Regions from separate parts of the Phytohabitans sp. LZ39 genome, predicted to be linked through region 1. Evidence: riboswitches for the same ligand, from Rfam matches in the RefSeq annotation. Region 1 holds a riboswitch; each other region holds the start of a gene.
The links. A riboswitch is a leader RNA that binds a small molecule or an ion and turns the genes downstream of it on or off. The one in region 1 is predicted to bind cyclic di-AMP.
Positions count from the first base shown of each region.

Region 2: another riboswitch for cyclic di-AMP. It lies ahead of AC5L36_RS01000 (C40 family peptidase); the one in region 1 lies ahead of AC5L36_RS29520 (NlpC/P60 family protein).
Region 3: another riboswitch for cyclic di-AMP. It lies ahead of AC5L36_RS43240 (coiled-coil domain-containing protein); the one in region 1 lies ahead of AC5L36_RS29520 (NlpC/P60 family protein).
Region 4: another riboswitch for cyclic di-AMP. It lies ahead of AC5L36_RS04110 (coiled-coil domain-containing protein); the one in region 1 lies ahead of AC5L36_RS29520 (NlpC/P60 family protein).

Region 1 is NZ_JCADBM010000017.1:142,355-148,244, forward strand. It holds gene ftsL (cell division protein FtsL) at 1-595, opposite strand, end outside; partial or broken gene rsmH (16S rRNA (cytosine(1402)-N(4))-methyltransferase RsmH) at 610-1,563, opposite strand; gene mraZ (division/cell wall cluster transcriptional repressor MraZ) at 1,754-2,185, opposite strand; gene AC5L36_RS29520 (NlpC/P60 family protein) at 2,509-3,333, opposite strand; cyclic di-AMP (ydaO/yuaA leader) riboswitch at 3,339-3,461, opposite strand; gene AC5L36_RS29525 (Mur ligase family protein) at 3,838-5,058, shown strand; gene AC5L36_RS29530 (type 1 glutamine amidotransferase) at 5,048-5,764, shown strand; gene AC5L36_RS29535 (TVP38/TMEM64 family protein) at 5,761-5,890, shown strand, end outside.
Region 2 is NZ_JCADBM010000001.1:211,280-217,169, reverse strand. It holds gene AC5L36_RS01010 (N-acetylmuramoyl-L-alanine amidase) at 1-1,115, opposite strand, end outside; gene AC5L36_RS01005 (LamG-like jellyroll fold domain-containing protein) at 1,245-1,964, shown strand; cyclic di-AMP (ydaO/yuaA leader) riboswitch at 2,103-2,238, shown strand; gene AC5L36_RS01000 (C40 family peptidase) at 2,249-3,223, shown strand; gene dcd (dCTP deaminase) at 3,550-4,131, opposite strand; gene AC5L36_RS00990 (pyridoxamine 5'-phosphate oxidase family protein) at 4,187-4,729, shown strand; gene AC5L36_RS00985 (zinc metalloprotease) at 4,671-5,555, opposite strand; tRNA gene AC5L36_RS00980 (tRNA-Gly) at 5,722-5,795, shown strand; gene AC5L36_RS00975 (nucleotide pyrophosphohydrolase) at 5,839-5,890, shown strand, end outside.
Region 3 is NZ_JCADBM010000039.1:11,628-17,517, reverse strand. It holds gene AC5L36_RS43255 (HelD family protein) at 1-1,496, shown strand, start outside; gene AC5L36_RS43250 (SMP-30/gluconolactonase/LRE family protein) at 1,469-2,395, opposite strand; gene AC5L36_RS43245 (cation diffusion facilitator family transporter) at 2,550-3,521, shown strand; cyclic di-AMP (ydaO/yuaA leader) riboswitch at 3,639-3,772, shown strand; gene AC5L36_RS43240 (coiled-coil domain-containing protein) at 3,777-4,781, shown strand; gene AC5L36_RS43235 (MFS transporter) at 4,901-5,890, shown strand, end outside.
Region 4 is NZ_JCADBM010000002.1:107,497-113,386, forward strand. It holds gene AC5L36_RS04105 (glycoside hydrolase family 65 protein) at 1-1,014, shown strand, start outside; gene AC5L36_RS04110 (coiled-coil domain-containing protein) at 1,075-2,109, opposite strand; cyclic di-AMP (ydaO/yuaA leader) riboswitch at 2,114-2,248, opposite strand; gene AC5L36_RS04115 (glycoside hydrolase family 10-like protein) at 2,360-3,892, opposite strand; gene AC5L36_RS04120 (S8 family peptidase) at 3,997-5,890, shown strand, end outside.

The DNA.
Region 1 (5,890 bases):
GGTCGCCGGTGCCCTGCTGGCCGGTGCCCGTGCCACCCGCCTGCTCGCCGGTGCCGGTGCCGGTGCCCTGCTGGCTGGTGATCGACGGCGCCTGCGTGGCGGGCGTCATCATGCCGGTCACCCGGCCGTCGGGCAGCCGGATCTGCACCGGGGTGCCCTGCACGAGACCCAGCCGGAGGGCCTGGGCGGTGAGGTTGCCCGGGTCCTCGGCCCGCGCGATCTCCTGCTTGAGCTGCTGCTCCTGCACGTCGAGCGCGGACTGCTGCTCGCGCAGCTCGCTCAGCCGGAAGGCGTTCTCGTTGATCTTCGTGTTGACCACGAGGATGCCCAGCACGCCGCCGACCACGACGACCAGGATCAGCGCGATGAACGGTGCCCGCGGCACCGCCACCGGCAGCGGCGGCGCGACCCGCAGCCACGGCACGACCTTGCGCTCCCGCGGTGCGCCCCCCGGCGCCGCGGAATCCCGCGCGGTGTCGATCGGCTCGGTCTTCAGCGCGGTGTTGCCGACCGTCCGGTGTTCCCGCTCCGCGGTCCGGCCCCCCGACCGCGGTGCTCCTGTCGTCTTGATCCTGCTGCTCCCGATGGCGTTCATGTCCCCTCCCCCTCTTCGATCCGGGCCGCGGCCCGCAGCCGCACTGATGCGGCGCGCGGGTTTGCCGCGACCTCCTCCTCGCTCGGTGGCTCGGCGCCGCGGCTGAGCAGCCGCAGCGTCGGCCCGGTGCCGGGCAGCTCGACCGGCAGGTCGACCGGCCCGGTGCTCCGTGCCCGCGCGGCGAGCGCCCGCTTGGCGATCCGGTCCTCCAGCGAGTGGTAGGACAGGACCACCGCGCGGCCACCCGGCGCGAGGGCGTCGAGCGCGAACGGCAGCGCCCTTTCCAGCGCGGCCAGCTCGCCGTTTACCTCGATGCGAAGTGCTTGGAACGTTCTCTTGGCGGGGTGCCCCCCGGTGCGCCTCGCCGCCGCGGGTATCGCGTCCCGCACCAGCGCGGCCAGCCGTGCCGACGAGGTGATGGGCGCCTTCGCCCGCTCGCGCACGATCGCCGCGGCGATCCGTGCGGCGAACTTCTCCTCGCCGTACACCCGCAGCACCCTGATCAGCTCGGGCGCCTCGTACTCGTTGACGACCTCCTCGGCCGTCCGGCCGCGGGTCTGGTCCATGCGCATGTCCAGCGGCGCGTCCTGCGCGTAGGCGAACCCGCGGTCGGGCGCGTCGAGCTGGAGGGACGACACCCCGAGGTCGAAGAGCACCCCGTCGACCCGCTCGTAGTCGAGCAGGTCGAGCACCCGCGGCAGCTCGTCGTAGACCGCGTGCACGAGGTGCGCGCGCCCGCGGAACGGCTCCAGCCGGGCCCGCGCGTGCGCGAGCGCCTCGGTGTCCCGGTCGAGTCCGATCAGGACGGTCCGGGGATGCGCCCGGAGCACCGCCTCCGCGTGGCCGCCGAGCCCGAGGGTGGCGTCCACGTGCACGGTCGTACGGTCACCCCGGTCGAGCGCGGGCGCGAGCAGCGCGAGGCACCGCTCCAGCAGCACCGGCACGTGCGTGCCGCGCAGCTCCCCCATCTCGACCCCCAGTGACCCGCCCGTGTGCCCATGCGCCCGGTGCCCGAAGAACCGTGCGCCGTACTGCCAGATCCCCATCCGCTCTTCCGTGAGCCTCCTTCGCGGGGAGGCCGGGACGCGCCTGACATCGGGGAAGAGACGTCAGGTGCAGGAGCGGCTGGAGATCTCGCAGTACGGCGTCTGCCAGCCCTTAGAGTCCTCCGGGCAGCACCCCCTCCTCGATGCCCGCGAAGTCGTCTTCGCTCTCGGAGAGATAGGTGTCCCACGCTTGCTTGTCCCAGATCTCCACCCGGCTGCTCGCACCGATCACGACGAGTTCGCGGCTCAACCCGGCGTACTCCCGCAGGTGGCCCGGGATCGTCACCCGGCCCTGCTTGTCGGGCACCTCGTCGTGGGCGCTCGCGAAGAACACCCGGCTGTAGGCCCGAGCCGCCTTGTGTGTCATCGGCGTCTCGCGTAGCTGGCCCGCGATCCGCTGGAACTCGGGTGCTGGGAAGACGTAGAGGCAGCGCTCCTGCCCTTTTGTGATCACGACACCTCCCGCCAGCTCGTCGCGAAACTTCGCCGGAAGGATCAACCGGCCCTTTTCGTCCAGGCGCGGGGTGTGGGTGCCGAGAAACATCGGCCCACCCCCTCGCCTCTGGCGGCTTTCGCGGAGCCGCTGTCCCCCGGGGCCGGCGGGTCCCTCCGGTGAGTAACCCTGCCACTGCGCCCCACTGTACTCCACTTCCCTCCACTCGCAACCGGAATCGCAGCGTTGCTCGGGTGACCCCCTTGACAAAACCGCACGTCAAATGCGGTGGAGGGCGGTGGAGGGTCCGGATGGCGACAGGCCGGAGGGGGCAACCGACCCCAGAGACGATCCAGGGCAAACCCGGATGGGCTTGCCCTGGATCGTTGGGGGGATGGGGTGATGTATCGGTGCCGGGGAGGGAAGTGGAGCGACTAGGCGAGCCGGCGCACCACGTAGTTGCTCGACCAGATCTTGTGCTTGCCGACCCGCACACCGGCGCGCGGCGAGTCGTACATGTAGCCGCCGCCGGCGTAGATGCCGACGTGGGTGCCGTACGAGCCGGAGCGGATCACGATCAGGTCGCCGGGGAGCGCCTTGTTCTTCGCCACGCCGGTGCCCGAGCGCTGCTGGTCGTTCGCCTTGTGCGGGAGCACCCGCCCGGCGGCCTTCTTGTACACGTACTTGGTGAAGCCCGAGCAGTCGAAAGCCGAGGGTCCTACGGCGCCGAACTTGTACGGCTTGCCGATGTGCTTGCGCGCTTCGGCGAGCACCTTGGCCCGGCTGGCGATCACCGCGACCGAGGTCCGGCCGGTGACCGTCCCCTTGTACGAGCCACGTCCGCTGTAGACGGCCCGGTACATGCGGCTCTCGTACGGCTTGATGGAGAGGATCGACTTGCCGGTGGAGTAGACCGGACGGGTGCCGGTGCTGACCCACTTCCCGCCCTTCCACACCTGGAACTGGACGGTGCCGCCCCAGACCGCCTTGCGGGTGCTCGGGTCGGTGATCGTGGCAGTGAGCACCAGCGTGTTGCCCCACGGCAGGCGGGCGGTGTTCGGCTTGATCGTCACGTGTGGAGTGACCGACGCGGCCGCCTGCGCGGCGGCGACGGTGGTGGTCGACACGGGCGCGGCTTCGGCGAGCGCGGGACCGGCCAGCAGCTGGCCGGCGCACACGCAGAGCCCGACGGCGAGCGCGAGCCGGCCGGCCCGCCTTTTCGCGGGCAGCCTGTGCCGGCCCGAACGGAGTTCGTGCACGGTATGTGTTCCCTCCGGCACGCCTGCGAGGTGAGCTGTCGGGTTCGGGCGGGAAGGATTGCCCGGCCGCCGTGGCGGCTTCACCCCAAGGCCTCAGCCCGGCCGGGTCTCCCCGGCGTGGGTCGGGACCGCAGATCCTGGGTCCCCCGTCCCCGCCCGCTATGCCGTTGTGTGGCTCCAAGGTCCGCACCGGACGAGCGGGCAGGGCTCGGCGTGTCTCGGCGGCGCGGCCGGGTGAACGACCCGGCTCAACGTTTGTAGCGGATGCCGTTCTCCACACGCTGTGACGAGAATCTTACGGAGCGAGTTTGGCACGCAAGAATATGAGCGGTCGTTAAGGCCACTGTCCTAAATGTCGCGACACTCTGTCGAACTCGGACTCACGCTTCGTTGATCGCTCACGGTGAGTATCGCCACACACATCGCGCGCGACGGACGGTTTCCCGACGGTCGAGTGGAGATCCAGACTGCGTTGGTAACCTCGCCTCCGTGACGGACGGCAAGATGCCCCTGCGGGCGAAGGTCGCCAGCTCGGTCTCCCGCACGGCGGCCGCCCTGTCGCGAGCGGCTGGGCGCGGCGACGGTTCGGTGATCGGCGGCTGGATCGGCCTCAAGATCGACCCAGACCTCCTCGCCCACCTCGCCGCGGGGCGCGCGATCGCCCTGATCTCCGGCACCAACGGCAAGACCACCACGACCCGCCTCGCCGCGGCCGCCGTGGGCGTGCTCGGGCCGGTCGCGACAAACGGGTTCGGCGCCAACATGCCGACCGGCCACACCTCCGCGCTCGCCAAGGCCGGCCAGACGCCGTACGCGGTGCTGGAGGTCGACGAGCACTACCTGCCCAGGGTGCTGGTCGCCACCGAGCCGCGCGTGGTGGCACTGCTCAACCTCTCCCGTGACCAGCTCGACCGGGCCAAAGAGGTCGCGATGATGGCCCAGATGTGGCGCACCGCGCTTGCCGAGCACCCCGGCGTGCACGTGGTGGCCAACGCCGACGACCCGATGGTCGTGTGGGCCGCCGCCGGTTCTCCCGCCGTCACGTGGTTTAGCGCCGGCCAGCGGTGGCATGACGACTCATGGGTTTGCCCCGAGTGCGGCTCGCCGATCGAGCGCCAGGCCGACCAGTGGTGGTGCACCGGCTGCTCGCTGCGCCGGCCGGTGCCGCAGTGGGTGGTCGAGGACGAGGGCGTGGTCGACCCGCGCGGCGCCTGGCACAAGATCTCGCTCCAGCTCCCCGGCCGGGTCAACCTCGGCAACGCGGCCACCGCGCTCGCCGTGGCGGCCCAGTTCGGCGTCCGCCCGACCGACGCGGTCTCCCGCCTCTCCACGGTCGCCTCGGTCGCCGGCCGGTACGCCCAGGTGGTCCGCGACGGCCGCAACATCCGGCTGCTGCTCGCCAAAAACCCGGCGAGCTGGCTGGAGGCGTTCGACATGGCCGATAACGCGCCGACACTGCTCTCGATCAACGCGCGCGACCCCGACGGGCTCGACACGTCGTGGCTGTTCGACGTCGACTTCAGCCCGCTGCGCGGCCGCCAGGTGCTCATCACCGGTGACCGTGCGTACGACCTGGCGGTACGCCTCGAGGTGAACGACGTGCGGTTCCAGCACGTACGTACCTTCGGCGAGGCGGTGCGGCTCGTGCCGCCCGGCCGGCTGGAAGTGATCGCCAACTACACCGCGTTCCAAGACATCCGAGCGGAGCTCGACCGTGTCCTCTGACAGCACCATCCGCATCGTCTGGATCTACCCCGACCTGCTGTCCACGTACGGCGACCGGGGCAACCTGCTCATCCTCGCCCGCCGAGCCGCGCTGCGCGGGCTGCCGGTGCAGACGCTGGAGGTGCGCTCCGACCAGCCGCTGCCCACCACCGCCGACATCTACCTGCTCGGCGGCGGCGAAGACGGCCCGCAGGCCCTCGCCGCCCAGCGGCTGATCGGCGACGGCGGCCTGCACCGCGCCGTGGCGCAGGGCTCGGTGGTGTTCGCGGTCTGCGCCGGCTACCAGCTGCTCGGCGGCTCGTTCTTCGCCAAGGGCACCCAGTACCCCGGCCTCAACCTGCTCGACTTCCACTCCGACCGGGGCCCCACCCGCGCGGTCGGCGAGCTCGGCGGCCCGATCGACCCGCGGCTCGGCCTGCCTCCGCTGACCGGCTTCGAAAACCACGGCGGCCGCACCCACCTTGGCGCCGGCGTATCCCCGCTGGCCCGGGTCACCACCGGCATCGGCAACGACGGCGCGACCGAGGGCGCGTGGCGCGGCAAGCTCCTCGGCACGTACTCCCACGGGCCCGCCCTCTCCCGCAACCCGGCCATCGCCGACCTGCTGCTGCGCTGGGCCACCGGCTACGACTCGCTCCCCCCACTCGACGACACGTGGTCAGACCGCCTCCGCGCGGAGCGCATGGCCGCGACGGCGGCCTCGTGATCGCCCGCCTGCGGGCGCTGGCCCCCCGCCTGCGAGCGTCGGCCCCCCGCCTGCGTGCGCTGGCGCCCCGCCTGCGGCAGCGGTCGGTGGCCCGCTTCACGCTGCTGCTCGCGATCCTGGTCCTCT
Region 2 (5,890 bases), on a different contig from region 1:
ACCAGCTTGGCCGACGTGCGGTACATCGCCTCCGTGTACCAGGTGCCCTGCGCCGCGAAGCCCTCGTGCTCCAGCCCGATCGCCTTCGCGTTGACGTACCAGTTGCCCGCGTGCCAGCCGACGTCCTTGGCCTTGACGTGCTGCGCGATGTGCCCGTCGACCGAGCGGAGCGTGTAGTGCCAGCTCACGTACGTGGGGTCGAGCACAAGGTCGATCGACGGCTTGAAGTAGCCCTCGGTGTCGTGGATGACGATGTACTCGATCTTCTGCTGCTTCGGCCGGTTGCCCTTGTCGTGGTTGCCGTAATCGCCGCCGCCCAGGTCCTGGTACGGCGCCGGGATCCACTCGCAGGAGATGTCGGTGGGGCATTCGAGTCCGTCCGGGCGGGCCAGCTTGCGCAGGCCCAGGCGGGCCAGCCAGCCGCGGTCCGGGGCTACGTCGCGCGCCGCGAGCGTCACCCGCTGGCCGTCGTCGGTCACCCGCGTCGCGCCGGCGCTGATCGTCGCGAAGACCTCGTCGGCGAAGGCCGCCGCCGCGTCGGCACTGTCCGCGCCGGAATACCTGGCCACCGCGCCGTACCAGGCCGCCGGGTCACTCACGCTCCCCGCCGGTCCACCAATGCTTCTCTGGTACGAGGCGAGAAGCGCCGCCCCGCCGCCGATGTTCGCCGCCGGGGTGGAACGCAGCGCCTCCTCGGACGCGCCGGTGATCGCCGCCGCCCGGTCGAGCGTTTGCAGCGCCTCGGGCGCCGGAGCCGGCACGCCGCCCGAGTCGACGTTTCGGGCTTGGCGGCTGTCGTCGCCGCGCGGGTCCTCGCCGTCGTGGTCGTGGTGGTTGCCACCCGGCAGCGACGTCACGTACGCGGCGTCGGTGAGGTGCATCGGGCCGTACCCGCCGCTGGTGCTGGGCGTGCCGGCGTTGGTGTCCCAGCGGGACTCCAGGTAGGACACGGCGAGCAGGACGCTCTCCGGCACGCCGTACTCCGCCGCGGCGGCCGCGTACTCCTGCTGCCTGGTGTCCTGCGGGCTGGACGCGAGGGTGGGGACGGCCGGCACCAGGGTCGCCGCGCCGACCACCGCTGTGGTGAGGGCGATGCGCGTTGTCAGGTTGGGCATGGAGAAACCCTGGCTGGGTCGAGTGGTTGTCGTCAATAGATTCCGCCGGATCTCGTGTCTACGTAAAAAACCTTCAGGCCCCTCGGCCGGGGGATTGTCCGTCTCGCCACGAATCTCCACAATCGAGCAATGTCGCGCAAGATGCACACGACGCGCCGGCTGGCGGTTGTCCTCTTCGGGCTCGCGAGCCTGCTCCTCGCCGCCTCCGCGCGGCCGTCGGCCGACCGCGAGCCGGCACTGTCGTTGCGGTACACGTTCGACGGCTGGTGGCTCGGCCCGGTCGCGGACGTTGACGGGCGGTACCCGCTGAACCCCCGCGGCACGCTGGCCTACACGCCACACGGCGCCGGGTGGGCGGCACGCTTCCCGCCGCGGTGCGTGGCGCCCGGCTGCCCCCGCGTGATCCTCGAAGGCCTGCCCGCGCCCGAGCTCAACCCGGGCACCCGTGGCGTGCGGTTCGGTGCCTCGGTGCTGATGGCGCCGGCGGACACGGGCGACGGCGCGAACGTTGTGCAGAAAGGGTTTTCGACCGGCGGCGTCACCCAGCTCAAGCTCCAGGTCGACGGTAAGGCGGGCCAGCCGAGCTGCGTGCTGGCGAGCAAGACCACGATCTACCGGGTGGTCGCGCCGGTGACGGTGGCCGACGGGCGGTGGCACGCGCTCGCCTGCGCCCGCTCCGGTCGCCTGCTGTCGATCGCCGTGGATGGCGTGCCACGCGCTGCGGTCACAGTGCCACCGAATGTGTCCATTGTGAATTCCGAGCCACTGCGAATCGGCGGAAAGAACGTGTCCTTCGACAACGACCAGTACGCCGGCCTGCTCGACGACGTGTTCCTAACCATTGACTGAGGCCGTTTCGATACACGCGGTGCTACCAACCGGTATACGGACCGAAGGGGTTGTCCACACGGCTTGCGCGGGTGATTGGGCCGCTCCTACCCTTGGGGATCGTTGAGCCGGCGGTCGGCCTCCCAGCCTGGGAGACCACGGCTCAGCCCGCCGAGTCGGACCAAGAAACGAGCCGGGGACCCAAGCACCTCGGGGTGAATCCGCGAAAGCGGTAGGGCGCGCTCTCCCGCCCGAACCCGTCAGCTAACCCGGTAGGCGGCCAGGGAGAAGGAGTAACGGCTCCGGTGGCACGCTATGCCGCGCGTCGCACCGTAATCACCGCTCTCGTCGCTGTCGCGACCGTGCTCTCCAGTGGCACCGTGGCGCACGCCGCGCCCACGCCGGCCGAGATCGAAAAGCAGATCGACGCTGCCTGGGTCAAGCTGGAGCCGCTGGCGGAAAAGCACAACGCGACCCGGCTCGACCTCCAGGCCAAGCGCCAGAAGGCCCAGGCGCTCGCCAAGAAGATCGCGCCACTCCAGCTCCAGATCGACCTCGCGATGCAGAAGGTCGGAGAGTTCGCGGCCGAGCAGTACAAGGGCGGCAACTTCTCGGCGCTCAACGCGGTCCTCACGACGGGTTCGCCCAGCACCTTCACCAACCAGCTCGAGATCCTCGACGTCTTCGCCCGCCGCTCGCAGGCCGACATCCAGGCGGTCGTCGACCTACGCGCGAAGTACGCGGAGCAGAAGGCACCGCTCGACCAGCTCGTCGGCCAGCTCACCGAGGAAGAGGCGCAGCTGGCGGCGAAGAAGAAGCAGATCGACGGCGAGATCGCCAAGCTGGAGAAGATGCGCCTCGAGGCGTACGGCGAGGGCGGCGGCATCGGCGAGCTCCGGCCGGCACCCTGCCCCGTCGAGTACGACGGCAGCGCCGGCACCAAGGCGGCCAAGTTCGCCTGCGCGCAGATCGGCAAGGGCTACGTCTTCGGTAACGAAGGCCCCGACACGTACGACTGCTCGGGCCTCACGATGAAGGCGTGGGCGGCCGCCGGCGTCGGGCTGCCACACAACGCGGCCCGCCAGCGCGGCACGGTCGACCCCATCAGCAGCAAGAGCGACCTGAAGGTCGGCGACCTCATCTTCTACTACCCAGACCTCCACCATGTCGGCATCTACGTTGGCGGCGGCTACATCGTCGACGCGTCCAAACCCGGCGTACCGATCAGGATGCGCACGATGAACGCCGCGCCGATCAACAGCTACGGCCGACCCGGATAAGCGTTACCCACCCCCGTGGCCGCGCCAGTCGCGTGTTCCCCCGTCACGCGACCGCACCGGCCAGTAAAGGAGACGCCCTCCCATCCATCCGGGATGGGAGGGCGTTTCTTGCTTGGGCCAGATTTCCCGGGCCGCGTCAGCTGCGGACCGCCGCTCCCGCCGGAGACCGCGCAGGCCGGCGGCTCGCAGGGCGAGCCGAGATCCCCGGCCTCCGCTGCCACGTCCGCGCTGCAAGACCAACAGCGGACGGGTGAGGCCGCGGGAGCAGCGGTCTGGACCACGACGGACGTCGCGGTAGCTCACATCTTTGTCTTGAAGTGGATCTTTTAGGTGGTCGTCGGCCAGGTGCGCCAGTTTTTCCAGGCCCGGCTCGGTGTGGGGCCGCGCTGGCCCTGGTAGCGGGAGCCGTAGACGGTCGAGCCGTAGGGGTGCTCGGCTGGCGACGAGAGCCGGAAGATGCAGAGCTGGCCGATCTTCATGCCCGGCCAGAGCGTGATCGGCAGGTTGGCCACATTGGACAGCTCGAGCGTGACGTGGCCACTGAAGCCCGGGTCGATGAAGCCGGCCGTCGAGTGCGTGAGCAGCCCCAGGCGACCCAGGCTCGACTTGCCCTCCAGGCGGCCGGCGAGCTGGTCGCCGAGGGAGATGACCTCCAGCGTGGAGGCCAGCACGAACTCACCCGGGTGCAGCACGAACGGCTGGCCCGGCGGCACCTCGACCTGCGAGGTCAGCTCGTCCTGCTGCACCGACGGGTCGATGTGCGTGTACAGGTGGTTGTTGAACACGCGGAAGAGCCGGTCGAGCCGCACGTCGATGCTCGAGGGCTGGACCAGCGCCGGCTCGAAGGGATCGAGCGCGAGGCCGCCCGCCTTGATCTCGGTCACGAGGTCACGGTCGGAGAGCAGCATCAACACACCATAGGGGACTACCTGCCTCGAACATATGTTCGATAGGATGTTGGGCATGGCATCCTGGTCCGACTTTAGTGCCGACGAGCCCCGCCTGTCGGAGGCGATCCGCGCCCTCATGCTGCAATACGGTCCCGGCCTGGGCTACCTGGCGACCGTGCGCGCCGACGGCGGCCCGCGGGTCCACCCGGTCTCGCCGGTCATCACGGACGACGGGCTGTATTGCTTCGTGGTCGACTCGCCCAAGCGGCGCGACCTGGAGCGCGACGGGCGATACGCGCTGCACTCGTTCCCACCGGAAGACAGCGACGACGAGGCCTATCTGGCCGGCCGGGCCACGGTGGTCACCGACCGCGCCAAGGTCGCCCGCCTGGCCGGCCACCTGCGGGCGGCGCCACAGGTCGATTGGCAGCTGTTCGAGTTCACGGTCGACGTCGCGATGCTGGCCCGCCACGGGCGCAATGGCGCCACCCCCTTCGCGGTCGAGCCGCCGGCCCGCCCCGCGGTGCAGGTGTGGCTCGACCCGTCGGCCGCCCCCACTACGGCGCGCGAAACGCGTCCCAGCCCGCGAGCATGCGAGATGCCTGCCCCGGCGTAAATTCGAGCATGCACGCGTCCGTGCTGTAGTCCATGTAGTTGTGGATCGGGTCCAAGCCCGGGTCCGCCGTGCACGTGTCCCGGCCCTCGGGGCAGCCACTCGCCTGCGACGCCTCGGCGGGCGTGTCGTTGACGAGGTCGCCGTCTTCGGTGCAGCCGTTTTGGAACGTGTGGAAGAGGTTGAGCCAGTGCCCGACCTCGTGCACGGCCGTGTCGCCCTCGTTGTAGGGCAGTGACGTCCCGCCCGGCAGTGACTCGCTGTGGACGACGACCCCGTCGCTGGGGTCGAGCGCCGGCTGGGGGTAGGTTGCCCAGCCGAGGAGGCTGTCGCTGAGGTCGCCGAGGTAGAGGTTGAGCGTCTCCATGCCACCGACACGGAGCGCCGTCTTCATGGCACGCTCGGCGGCGGATTCGTAGACGATGGGGTACCAGGCCGGGTTGACCACTCTGTCTACTTCGACGAGCTCAAACGCGAACTCGGTCGCCGTCGCATAGGCCCGGTTGAGCACGTCGATCTGCGCGGTGACCATCTCGTCGGGGATGTTGCCGCCTTCTCGGGTGCTGTCTCCCGAGATGACGTGGACGATGACCGGGATCGTGACGGTGGCCGTCGTCCGCGGCCCACCCTTAGCGGCGAGGGCCTGCTGAGTCAGCCGCTCACGCTCGCGGACCTGGTCGGCGGTGAGGTGGTTGGGGTCGCGGGTCGCGGTGGTGGCCTTGGCGGGCGTTAGGCAGGTCGCGCCGGCGCTCGCGGTGATGAGTGGCATCGGCCCGCCCACGACAGCCAGGGCCGCGACGATGGCTCCGGCCGCACGCCAAGCCCGCATCGCAAGCCCTCCCCGGGTTCGCCTGTCAAGGTACGGCGAACCTACCTCGCATCGATGTTCTTGAAAATAGGGAAATTCGGATTGGCACGCCTTTGGGAGGCTTCGGCCTGGGGTCGGTGAGGTGCGTGCGCCGCGGTCGTGTGACCAGGTACAGTGGTCTCCGCTCGCGGGTGTAGTTCAATGGCAGAACATCAGCTTCCCAAGCTGACAGTGCGGGTTCGATTCCCGTCACCCGCTCCAACTTCCGCCTCGTCGCCGCCTGTCGCGGGGTTTACTCGTCACCATGGACGACCGCCTGAGCGACTTCCAGCGTGAAGTGCGTGCCTTCACCGACG
Region 3 (5,890 bases), on a different contig from region 1:
TGTCGGGCGGCCCCGGCACCGGCAAGACCGCCGTGGCGCTGCACCGCGCGGCCTACCTGCTCTACTCCGACCGCTCCCGGTTCGCCGGCGGCGGCATCCTCGTGGTCGGGCCGTCGTCGGTGTTCGTCGAGTACATCGCCTCGGTGCTCCCGTCGCTCGGCGAGGACGCCGCCACCCTGCACTCGCTCGGCTCGATCGTCGAGGGCGTGACCGCCACGCGTACCGACCCGACCGCGGTCGCCTCGGTGAAGGGCTCGCTGCGCATGCGCCGGGTGCTGGAGCGCGCGGTCCGCGACGCGGTGCCGGGCGGGCCGACCGAGCTGCGCCTGCTGTACCGGGGCGACCTGCTCCGCCTCAACCGCCCTGAGCTGGACGCCATCCGCTCCCGCGCGCTGCCCCGCGGCGCCCGCCGCAACGAGGTGCGCCGGGCCGGCATCGACGGGCTGTTCGACGCGCTGTGGGCGCAGGCCCAGCGCCATAAGATCGGCGGCCTGCCCGCGCAGGTCGACTTCGAAGACGAGCTGGCCGAGCGCACCGACTTCCGCGACTTCATCAAGGCGTGGTGGCCCCGGCTGGCGCCCCGGCACGTGCTCGCCTGGCTGGCCGACCCGGCGCGGCTCCGCGCGTACACGGGAGGGATCCTCACCACCGCGGAGGGGGGGCTGCTCCGCGGCGCCTTCACCCCGGGTGACCCCACGGTCGCGGACGTGGCGCTGCTCGACGAGCTCGACGAGATGCTCGGCCGCCCGCCGCAGCCGGCCAAGCGCCAGCGCGACCCGTTCCACGTGGTCGACGGGGTGCGCGAGGTGAGCACGTACGCCGACCGGCAGCGCGCCGCCCGCGCGGCCGCGGTGCGCCGGCCGGACGACTACCGCGAGTACGCGCACGTGGTGGTCGACGAGTCGCAGGACGTCTCGCCGATGCAGTGGCGGATGCTGGGGCGGCGCGGGCGGCTCGCGTCCTGGACCGTGGTCGGCGATCCCGCGCAGACCGCCTGGACCGGTGACCCGGGCGAGCTGTCCCGGTCCCGCGACAAGGCGCTGGGCGGGCGGCGCCGGCACGAGTTCACCCTCACCACCAACTACCGCAACTCGGCGGAGATCTTCGCGGTGGCGGCCAAGGTGATCCGCGAGGTCTCGCCGGACATCGCGCTGCCGCGGGCGGTGCGCTCGACGGGGGTACCACCGGAGGAGCTGACGGTGTCCGCGGCGGCCCTGCCGGGCGCGACCCGCGAGGCCGCGGAGCGGCTGCTCGCGGACGTGGAGGGGACGGTCGGCGTGATCACGCCGGTGCCCCGCCGCGACGAGGTCGCCGGCTGGCTGGCCGGCCTGCCCACCGACCGCCTCCAGGTGGTCACGAGCCTTCAGGCCAAGGGCATGGAGTACGACGGCGTGGTCCTCATCTCACCCGAAGAGATAAGGACCGACGCCGGCGCACGGACGCTCTATGTCGCCCTCTCCCGAGCCACTCAGCGCTTGACGACGTTGGCGCTGTAGGTGGTGTCGGGGGTCACGGTCACGCCGAAGCGGGCGTTCGGCAGGTAGAGCCGGTCGCCGAAGGCCGCCACGGTGGTGGGCACGTCGAAGTTGGGGTTGGTGCGCGTGCCGGTGAGCCGGCCGCTGAGGCCACGCTTGTCGAGCGCGAATACGGCGACCTGGTTGAGGCGGTTTTGCACCACGTAGAGCGTGCGGCCGATGGTCAGCAGGCCGTCGCCGTTGGTCAGCGCGTAGCCGCCGAGGTCGACGGCCCTGGTCACGCCGGTGTCCGGGTCGACCCGGAAGAGCGTGGCGGTGTTGGACTGCACGACCAGCAGGCCGCGCCCGTCGGGCGTGCGGGCGATGCCGTTGACGTTGAAGCCGGTCTGGTAGACGAGGTCACCGGTGAGCGGGAGCTTGACCGGCTCGCCGCGCAGGCTCAGCGGCACCTTGTAGAGGAACGGCTGGTTGGAGTCGGTGAAGAACGCGCCCTTGGGGGTGAGCACCACGTCGTTGACGAAGGTGGGTGCGGTCGCGAACGTCCACGACGCCAGGATGCGGCCGCTGTGCGTGTCGACCACGCGGCCGTTGCCAGCCGCACCGCCGGCGACGAAGAGCCGCCCACGGTCGTCGATCTTGAGGCCTACCGACGGGGTGCCGGGGCCGGCGGAGATGATCTTCCCGCGGCCGGTGGCCAGGTTGGCGCGGTAGATGTCGCCGTTGGCGAGCGAGCCGAAGTACGCGAACGGCGCCCGCCCGATCGCGATGCCCTCGGGCTGGAACGCGTTCGGCAGCGGGAAGGAGTCAGGGAAGAGCCGGTGGCCGGAGCCGTGGGCGCTGGCCGCGCCCGGGACGGTGACTGTGGCCGCGGTGAGGGCCGCGGCGGCGGATGAGGTGATCAGGGCTCGTCTGGTCAGCACGATGGGTACTCCCTGTGATCGGTCCACATCAGAATTCACGTACGTCTTTACCCATCGGTTCGACGTTGAACGCTCAATTATGAGAACGCCCGATGACACTGATTGCCAGTGCCATTTTTGCATACATAGCAATGTCAGCATATATTCTTGGCCCATGGGAGCCGGACACGATCACGGAGCGGACGTCGCACGCGCGGGGGAGCGCCACCGCGGGCGGCTCTGGGCCGCGTTCGCCCTGCTCGCGGTCTTCATGGTGATCGAGGCGGTGGCCGCCCTGCTCACCGGCTCGCTGGCCCTGCTCTCCGACGCCGGCCACATGTTCACCGACGTGCTCGGCATCGGCATGGCGCTCGCGGCGATCTGGGCTGCGTCCGCCGCCGCGGCGCCCACCCGCGACGGCGCCACGGACGCGGCGCGGGCCGGCAGAGGGGCGTCCAAGGCGGCCGGCGACCCACAGCGCACATTCGGGCTGTATCGCCTGGAGGTCCTCGCCGCTCTCGCCAACGCCGTCCTGCTCTTCGGCGTGGCGATCTACGTGCTGGTCGAGGCCGTGCGCCGCTTCGGCGACCCGCCCGACGTGCCCGCCGGCCCGATGCTCGTCGTGGCGGTCGCCGGCCTCGTCGCCAACCTTGTGGCGTTCGGGCTGCTGCGTTCGGGCGCGCGGGAGAGCATCAACGTGCGCGGCGCCTACCTGGAGGTGCTCGGCGACCTGCTCGGCTCGGTGGGTGTGATCGTCGCCGCGGCCGTGATCGGGCTGACCGGCTGGGCGTACGCCGACCCGATCATCGCGGTGGCCGTCGGCCTGTTCATCCTCCCGCGCACGTGGCGGCTGGCCCGGGCGGCCGTACGCATCCTGGTGCAGGCCGCGCCGGAACACCTCGACGTGACCGCGGTGCAGCGGCGCCTCGCCGCCGTGCCCGGTGTGTGCGACGTGCACGACCTGCATGTGTGGACGCTGACGTCGGGCATGGACGTCGCTTCCGCGCACCTCACGCTGGAGGAGTCCGCGCAGGTGGGGCCGGTGTTGGTCGCGGCACGGGAGGCGCTGCACGACGACTTCGAGATCGGGCACGCCACCCTCCAGGTCGAGCCGCGACCCGGCGACTGCCACCCCACGACGTGGTGAAAGCGCCCCTGAGCAGGGCGTACTTGATTCGTCACCATCGGTACAACAGTGGGCACATCAATGGAAAGCCGCTATTCTCGGCTCCGGTCAACGCCCGGCGGCGCCCCCCGGCGCCGGTGTTGGCCGCCGCCGAGTCGCCCTCGGGCGAGCCGGGGAACCACCGATCCACTGGGGTGAATCCGCGACAGCGGTAGGGAGACTTCCGTCCCGAACCCGTCAGCTAACTCGGTAGGCGGCTGACTGGAAGGATGGTTGATGGGTCATGCCCGCAGCCGGGTCGGCCTCGTCGCGGTGCTTGTCACCGCGGCGTTCGCGCTGATCGGCTTACCAGCGGGGCCGGCGACCGCCGCACCCAACGACGACGAGGGCGGCACCGCTACCCTGCGCGAGCAGCTCGACGCGGCGAGCAAGGGCTTCGTCGCCGCGCAGAAGACTCTGGACACGTCCAAGAAGCGCCAGCGGGAGCTGACCACCCAACTGGCCCAATTGGAGCGTGACCTGGTCACCAAAACGGCCGTGATCGGCGAGGTGGCCAACGCGGCCTACCGCCGGGGCCGGCTCGGCCCGATCTCCGCGATGCTCAACAGCACCTCGCCGGAGGGCTTCGTCGACCGGGCCGCGGCGCTCGACACGGTGGCCGCCACCGAAGACAAGAAGCTCCGCGACCTGCTCGACACCAAAGACGAGGTGACCCGCGCCAAGCTCGCGATCGACAACGAGATCCGCGAGCAGCAGAAGCAGGTGCAGATCATGGCCGCCCGCAAGAAGCAGGCGGAGACCGCGTTGAAGAACGCCGGCGGCGGCGAGAACGCCAGCGGTCCCAGCGGGAGTGGCAGCGCCGCCAACGCGTCCGGGTTCTCCGGTGGGTCCGGCTGCTCGATCAGCCCCGACCCGACCTCCGGCAACGGGTGCATCACGCCCCGCCTGTGGCACGCGGTGCAGCAGGCCAAGGGAGCCGGCTTCAAGATCTTCGTCTCCTGCTACCGCAGCGGCGGGTCGGGTGAGCACCCGAAGGGTCGGGCCTGCGACTGGGGCGTCGACTCGGGCGACGTCTTCGGCGGCACGGCGTCCGGTTCGGCGAAGACGTACGGCAACAACCTGTCCAACTTCTTCATCAAGAACGCGAGCCGGCTGGGCGTGCTCTACGTGATCTGGTTCAAACAGATCTGGCTGCCCAGCAGTGGTTGGAAGTCGTACAGCGGCTGTTGCGGCCCCAGCGAGCTGCACACCAACCACGTGCATCTATCGGTCGTCGAGTAAGTGCGTTGACGGGCTCGACCAGGGGGTGACACGGTTGCCCCATGGTCGAGCCCACGCGCCATCCCGCATGACGTAGCACCGCCTGGCGCCTCTGCGCCCTGCGCGCCTGCACCGAGGGCGTGCTCCTCTACCCGGTCTACGCGCTGCTCTTCGCCGACGCCGGGCTCGGCACGGGGCAGATCTCCTCGCTGTTCGTGATCTGGTCGGTCGTCGGCTTCACGCTGGAGATACCGTCCGGAGCGTTGGCGGACGCGTACTCGCGCCGCCGGCTTGTCGCGATCGCCGCCGTCCTCCGGGCCATCGGCTTCGCACTGTGGACGTTCTTCCCCTCGTACGCCGCCTTCGCCGCCGGGTTCGTGCTGTGGGGCGCGTCGACCGCGATGACCTCCGGCAGCGTGGAGGCGCTCGTCTACGACGAGCTCGCCGCCGCGGACGCCACCGACCGCTACGTGCGCACGGCCGGGCTGGCGCAAACCACCGCTCTCGTGGCGGAGCTGGCCGCGATGGTGCTCGCCACGCCGGCGTTCCTGCTCGGCGGGTACCCGCTGGTCGGCCTGGCCAGCATCCTCGTCAGCCTGGCCGTCGTGCCGGTCGCGCTGTCCTTCCCCGAGGCGTCGCGGGTGGAGGAAACCGGCGGCAGCTACGCCAAGACGCTGCGAGCAGGTCTCGCCGAGGTGCGCGCCAACCGGACCGTGAGCCGGGCGGTCCTGCTCTACGCGGTGGTCACCGGCATGGGCGCGATCGACGAGTACCTGCCGATCCTCGCCCGCGAGATGGGCGCGGCCACCGCGTTCGTACCGCTGCTCTTCGTGCTGCCCGTCGCCGCGATGGCGGTCGCGAGCGCGCTGGCCGAGCGGTGGGCGCACCTCTCGGCGGCCCGGTTGGCGGCGATCGTGGCGGTCGGCGGGGTGCTGCTCGCGGCCGGCGCCACCGCGGGACACCCGGCCGGCATGGTCGCGGTCGCGCTCGGCTTCGCCGCCCTCGAGCTCTTCGACATCCTCACCGAGGCGCGGATCCAGGACGCGATCGCCGGCCCGGCGCGGGCGACAGTGCTTTCGGTGGCGGGGTTCGGGCAGGAGATCGTGGCGCTCGCCGTGTACGCCGGATTC
Region 4 (5,890 bases), on a different contig from region 1:
CGCGAGGTCGGCCTGGAGCTGCTCGTCGACACCGCGCGGCTGTGGCGCTCGCTGGGTCACCACGACCGGCACGGCGTCTTCCACATCGACGGGGTCACCGGCCCCGACGAGTACACCGCGGTGGTTAACGACAACATCTACACCAACCTGATGGCGCAAAAAAACCTCGTCGGTGCCGCCGACGCGGCCCTGCGCCACCCGGAGCAGGCCCGCCGGCTCGGCGTCGACGAGGAGGAGGCAGCGTCCTGGCGCGACGCGGCCACCGCCATGCACGTCCCGTACGACAAGGAGCTGGGCGTACACCAGCAGTGCGAAGAGTTCACCCGGCTCCAGGAGTGGGACTTCGCGGCCACCCCGCCCAGTGGCTACCCGCTGCTGCTCAACTACCCGTACTTCGACCTGTACCGCAAGCAGGTTCTCAAGCAGGCCGACCTGGTGCTCGCCATGCACTGGCGGGGCGACGCGTTCACCCCGGAGCAGAAGGCACGCAACTTCGCCTACTACGAGCAGCGCACCGTCCGCGACTCGTCGCTGTCGACGTGCACCCAGGCGGTCATGGCGGCCGAGGTGGGCCATCTGGAGCTGGCCCACGACTACCTGGGCGAGGCCGCGCTCATGGACCTGCACGACATCCACAACAACACCCGCGAGGGCCTGCACATCGCCGCGCTCGCCGGCGCCTGGCTGGCCGTCGTGGCGGGCCTGGGCGGCATGCGCGACCACGGCGGCAACCTGTCCTTCGCGCCACGGCTGCCCAGCCGGATCAACCACATGGAGTTCTCGCTGCTGTGGCGGGGCCTTCGACTCCGGGTCGCCGTCCAGCCGCACGAGGTGACCTACTCGCTGCGCAACGGCGGCGACGGCGCCAAGCTCGACCTCCTGCACCACGGGGAGCACGTCACGGTCACCAGCGACACCCCGCTGACCCTGGCGATCCCCGCGCTGGCACCGGTGGGCCCCCCGCCGCGCCAGCCCTTCGGCCGGGCCCCCGCCCGCCGCATGCCAGACCAGTAGGCAGACCGAAACGAAGCCCCGCGCCACCGCGCGGGGCTTTTTCGTAGCTCGAATCCTGGGTCAGAGCATCGAGATGTGTACGTGGTTCGTATGGTCGCTGGAGGGATCGCCGCCGGCGCCGCCGTAGGCCCGCCAGCCGGTGGCCGGGGACCAGAACTGGCGGTACCAGATCACGTACATCACGCCGAGACGGTCGGCGTTGCGCACGAAATAGGCGGCGAGGTTGTTGCCGTAGAGCCTGGCGGCACCGGTGGCGTCGCCGCCGAAGCTGTTCCTTTCCGAGGACCAGTCGCAGGCGCGGCCCTTCGGATGCTCGTACGGCCCGCCGGGGCGGTAGCAGCTGACGAAGCGGTCGAAGCCCAGCCGCTGGGTTTCCTTGAGCATGTGCAGCGTGCGCGGCGTGATGCAGCGGCCGGTCGTGGGGTCGCCGGCGGTGCAGCCCTGCGGGGAGAAGCCGCCGTTGCTGTTGCGGGGCGCGGGCCGGGCCACCGGGGAGGTGGCGCTGACGAAGCCGCCGGTCGCCTTGCCGCCGACCAGTTGGAGCGCCTTTTCCGCTTCGGACTTCTGCTTGGCCATGATGGCGAGCTGCTTCTGCTCTTCCTTGAGCTCGGCGTCAATCGCCGCCTTGGCGCGATCGGCCTGGTCGAGGGCGGCGTTGAGCCGGGCCAGGCGTGCGTTGTCGCGGGCGGCGAACAGGTCGAGGGTGGCCGCCCGCTGGAGGAACTCGTCGGGGGAGGAGCTGTTGAGCAGCACGCTCATCGGGCCGATGCGGCCGTTGCGGTAGGAGGCGGCGACCAGGAGCTGGATCTCGGGCTCCATCGCCTTGACCTTCTCCTGGGCCTGGTTCAGCTGGAGTTGGAGCTGTAGCTGCCGGCCGCGCGACTTGTTGACGGCGTTGCGGGCTTCGATGTATCCCTTGCTCGTTTCGGACAGCACGTCCCGCAGCAGCGGCGAGCTGCCCTCGTCACCGGGGTTGGGTTTCGGGGCGGCCGACGCGCCGAGCGGTCCTAGCGTCACCCCGGAAAGCAACGCGGCCGCCGAGGCGACCAGGGCTACGGCCAGCGACCAGCGCCGGCGACGTACGGGTGGCGTCATACGCGATTCCTCCCATCGGCCGCCGGCCGGGTTAGCTGACGGATTCGGGACGGAAGGATCCCTACCGCGGACCGCGGATTCACCCCAGTAACCTGGTTCCCCGACTCGCCCTGGGCGGGCGATTAGGCGGCGGTGTGCCGCCGACGCCGTGGGGGCGCCGCCGCGCGGCAGACCGCCGAAGAGCTTACCTGATCGACAGTGGACTCAGGCAGCGCTCTGACCAGGGAAAAGATTCGGTAGCCGCGTGTGGTTAATCGATGACGCGTGGTTCACTCGCGTTTCCTTCATTCCACAGTCGATCGAGGCCGGTCACACAGTAGGTGCGTGGCGCCTCGCTCTTCGTGGTGTCGGTCCATGTGGTGTCGCGGGTCGTGGCCACCAGTCGGGCCGCTTCACCGTCGACCCGGTAGACCGCGTAGCTTGCCGCGTCGCCATCCCAACGCAGGCGGGCACCGTCGACCTCCAGCTCCGGGGCCGGCGGGCGTTTGCCGGGCAGGTGTGCCATCGCCGGCACCAGCGCCGGCTCGGCGTAGTGGGCGGCCGCGTACCGGGACACCGCCCCGAGCCGGTCCGCCTTCACCTGGCGCGCGCTGAAGTGCACGCTGCCGGTGACCCGGTACTTGCGGTTGAGGGCGAGCTGCTTGTCGAGCTGGCCCGGGTCGCGCCACGCGCCTTTCTGCCCGATGCGGTAGTCGGCCTGGCCGACGTAGAGCTGCACCGGGCTGTCGGCCACCAGGTCGGACCACCAGGGCAGCAGCTTGGCGTAGTCGGCGATCGCGAAGCCGATGTGCCAGTACAGCTGCGGCACGATGTAGTCGACCCACCGCTCCTGCACCCAGCGTCGCGTGTCCGCGTAGATCGCGTCGTAGCTTTGCAGTCCTCGGGTGGGCGAGCCGAGCGGGTCGGTCGAGGCGTTGCGCCAGATGCCGAAGGGGCTGATGCCGAACTTCACCCACGGCTTGGCCGCTTTGATCCGTTCGTTGGTCTCCTTGACGAGCAGGTTGACGTTGTCGCGGCGCCAGTCGGCCTTGTTGTTGATGCCCCGGCTGTGTGCCTTGAACGCGGCCGCGTCGTTGAAGTCCTCGCGCCCCTTCGGGTAGGGGTAGAAGAAGTCGTCGAAGTGCACACCGTCGATGTCGTACCGGTTGACCGCGTCGAGGATCGAGTCCTCCACAAACTTGCGCGCCTCCGGGATGCCGGGGTTGTAGTGCAGCCGGCTGCCCTTGCCCTTGGCCGGGTAGGGCACCGCCCAGTCGGGGTGCGCGCGCAGCGGATGGTTGGGCGGCAGCTCCGCGAAGACGCCGGAGCGGCTCGCCTTGTACGGGTTGAACCAGGCGTGGAACTCCATGTTGCGGGCGTGCGTTTCGGCGATCATGAAGGCCATCGGGTCCCACCCCGGACCTTGCCCGTCGCTTCGCCCGGTCAGGTAGTACGACCACGGTGCGTAGTCGGACTGCCAGAACGCGTCGCCGGCCGGCCGCACGTGCACGAAGACCGCGTTGTGGCCGCGCCGCTGTGCCAGGTCGAGCCAGCCCCGGTACTCCGCCTTGACCTGATCCTCGGGTAGGCCGGGGCGGCTGGGCCAGTCGGTGTTGTTGACGGTGGTCAGCCACATGCCCCGCAGTTGGCGGTCGGCGGTGAGCGCGTGGCCGGCGCAGGTGCTGGTCACGGCGGCGGGCTCGGGGGCGGCACCTGGCCGGGTCTGCCAGCGAGCGATACCGACAGTGACGAGCACGGCGACCGCCAGCAGCACGGCTAGCTGGACCCGGGGGCGATGGTCCACCGCACCACTATGCCGTGACATCCCGGGATGGCGAAATGTCGTGCAACCGGCAACGGATGTCCATGCGTCTACGGGGTGATTGGTCGCGGCGAAGGAGGCACGGCGTGTTTGGGTACAAATCACGCATCGCGATCGCGATCGCGGCGCTGCTCCTGCCGATCGTCCCGCAACCGGCCGCCGCGTCCACTGTGGAGCCTGGGCCGTTGCCGGCCGGTCAGACCTACACGGTCACGCTGCTGAGCGGTGACGTGGTGACCGTGCACACCCGCGAGACCGGGTGCCCGGTGGTGAGCGTGCGACCAGCGACACCGGACGGCGTGCTCCAGCGCTCCTGCGGCCCCGACGGGCACGTGCGGGTGATCCCCGGCCGGGTCGCCTCGCTGGTCGGCGGGGTGCTCGACGAGGCCCTGTTCGACGTGACGACGCTGATCCTCCAGGGGTACGACGACGCCCGTACCAAGGAACTGCCGTTGATCGTGCGACCCGGCACGCAGGCGGCCGCCTCGCGGGCGCCGCTGGCGACGAGCCTGCGTGCCAAGCGTGACCTGCCCAGCGTGGCCGCGGTGGCCGGACGGCAGCCCAAGGCGTCCGGTGCCGCGCTGGTGAGCGCGCTGCCAGCGGCGGGCGCGCGGGTGTGGCTGGACCGCCGGGTGCGCGCCACGGCCACCACCACGACCCTCGACCGCCGGGTGCGCGCCACGGCCACCACCACCGCGACCCTCGACCGCAACATCACCCAGGTCGGCGCGCCGCGCGCCTGGGCCAGCGGGTACACCGGAGTGGGCGCGAAGATCGCGGTGCTCGACACCGGTGTGGATCCGAACCACCCCGACCTGGCCGGGCGGATCGCGGAAAAGGTCGACTTCACGGTCGAGGGCGGCGACGCGGTCGACCGGCACGGCCACGGCACCCACGTGGCGTCCATCGCGGCCGGCTCCGGCGCGGGTGCGCGCGGCGAGCGCAGCGGCATCGCGCCCGGCGCCACCCTGCTCGTGGGCAAGGTGCTCGGCGACGACGGCGGCGGCTTCGACTCCCAGGTCATCGCCGGCATGGAGTGGGCCGCCGCGCGCGCCGACGTGGTCAACATGAGCCTGGGCGGCTGGGAGCCGAGCGACGGCACCGACCCGATGTCGCAGGCCGTGGACACGTTGACCAAGCAGCACGGGACGCTGTTCGTGGCGGCCGCGGGCAACGACGGGTACGCCGACCGCCTCATCACCGCACCGGCCGCGGCGACCAGCGCGCTCACCGTCGGCGCGGTCGACGGCGGCGACCGCCTCGCCGCCTTCTCCAGCCGCGGCCCGGTGATCAACACCAACGCCGCCAAGCCGGAGATCGTCGCGCCCGGCGTCGACATCGTCGCCGCCCGCGCGGCCGGCACCGCGATGGGCCGCGTGATCGACGACCGGTACACCGCCACCTCCGGCACCTCGATGGCCGCACCCCATGTGGCCGGCGCGGCGGCGCTGCTCGTGCAGCGGCACCCCGACTGGGATGCCGGGCGGCTCAAGGCGGCGCTGGTGGGCGCGGCCGACCCGCTGCCCGGCGCCGACCCGTACGAGGTGGGCGCCGGCCGGCTCGACGTGGTCGGTGCCTTCGACGACGTGGTCGGCGGCCAGTCCGTGGTCAACCTCGGCGCGTCATCGCCATCCACAACGCTGACCTGGACCAACACCGGCAAGGCGATGGTCGCGCTCGCGCTGGACGTGCGCGTGGTGGACCGGCGGGGCGGATCCTTCCGGGCCGCGACGGTCTCGCCGCGGGTGCTGACCATCCCGGCCGGCGCCACCGGCTCGGCGCACCTGAGCATCGACAGGTCGCGGCTGGCACCCGGCTTCTACGCGGCCAGGGTCGGCGGCACGCTGGTCACCTTCTCCGTCGAGCCGCCGAGTCACGAGCTGACGCTCACGATGACCACGCTGCCCGACCCGCCGGACGCTTCGGATATTTCGGCCTTCGGCACCATCGTCAACCTCGACGACCCCGCGGCCTACGCGG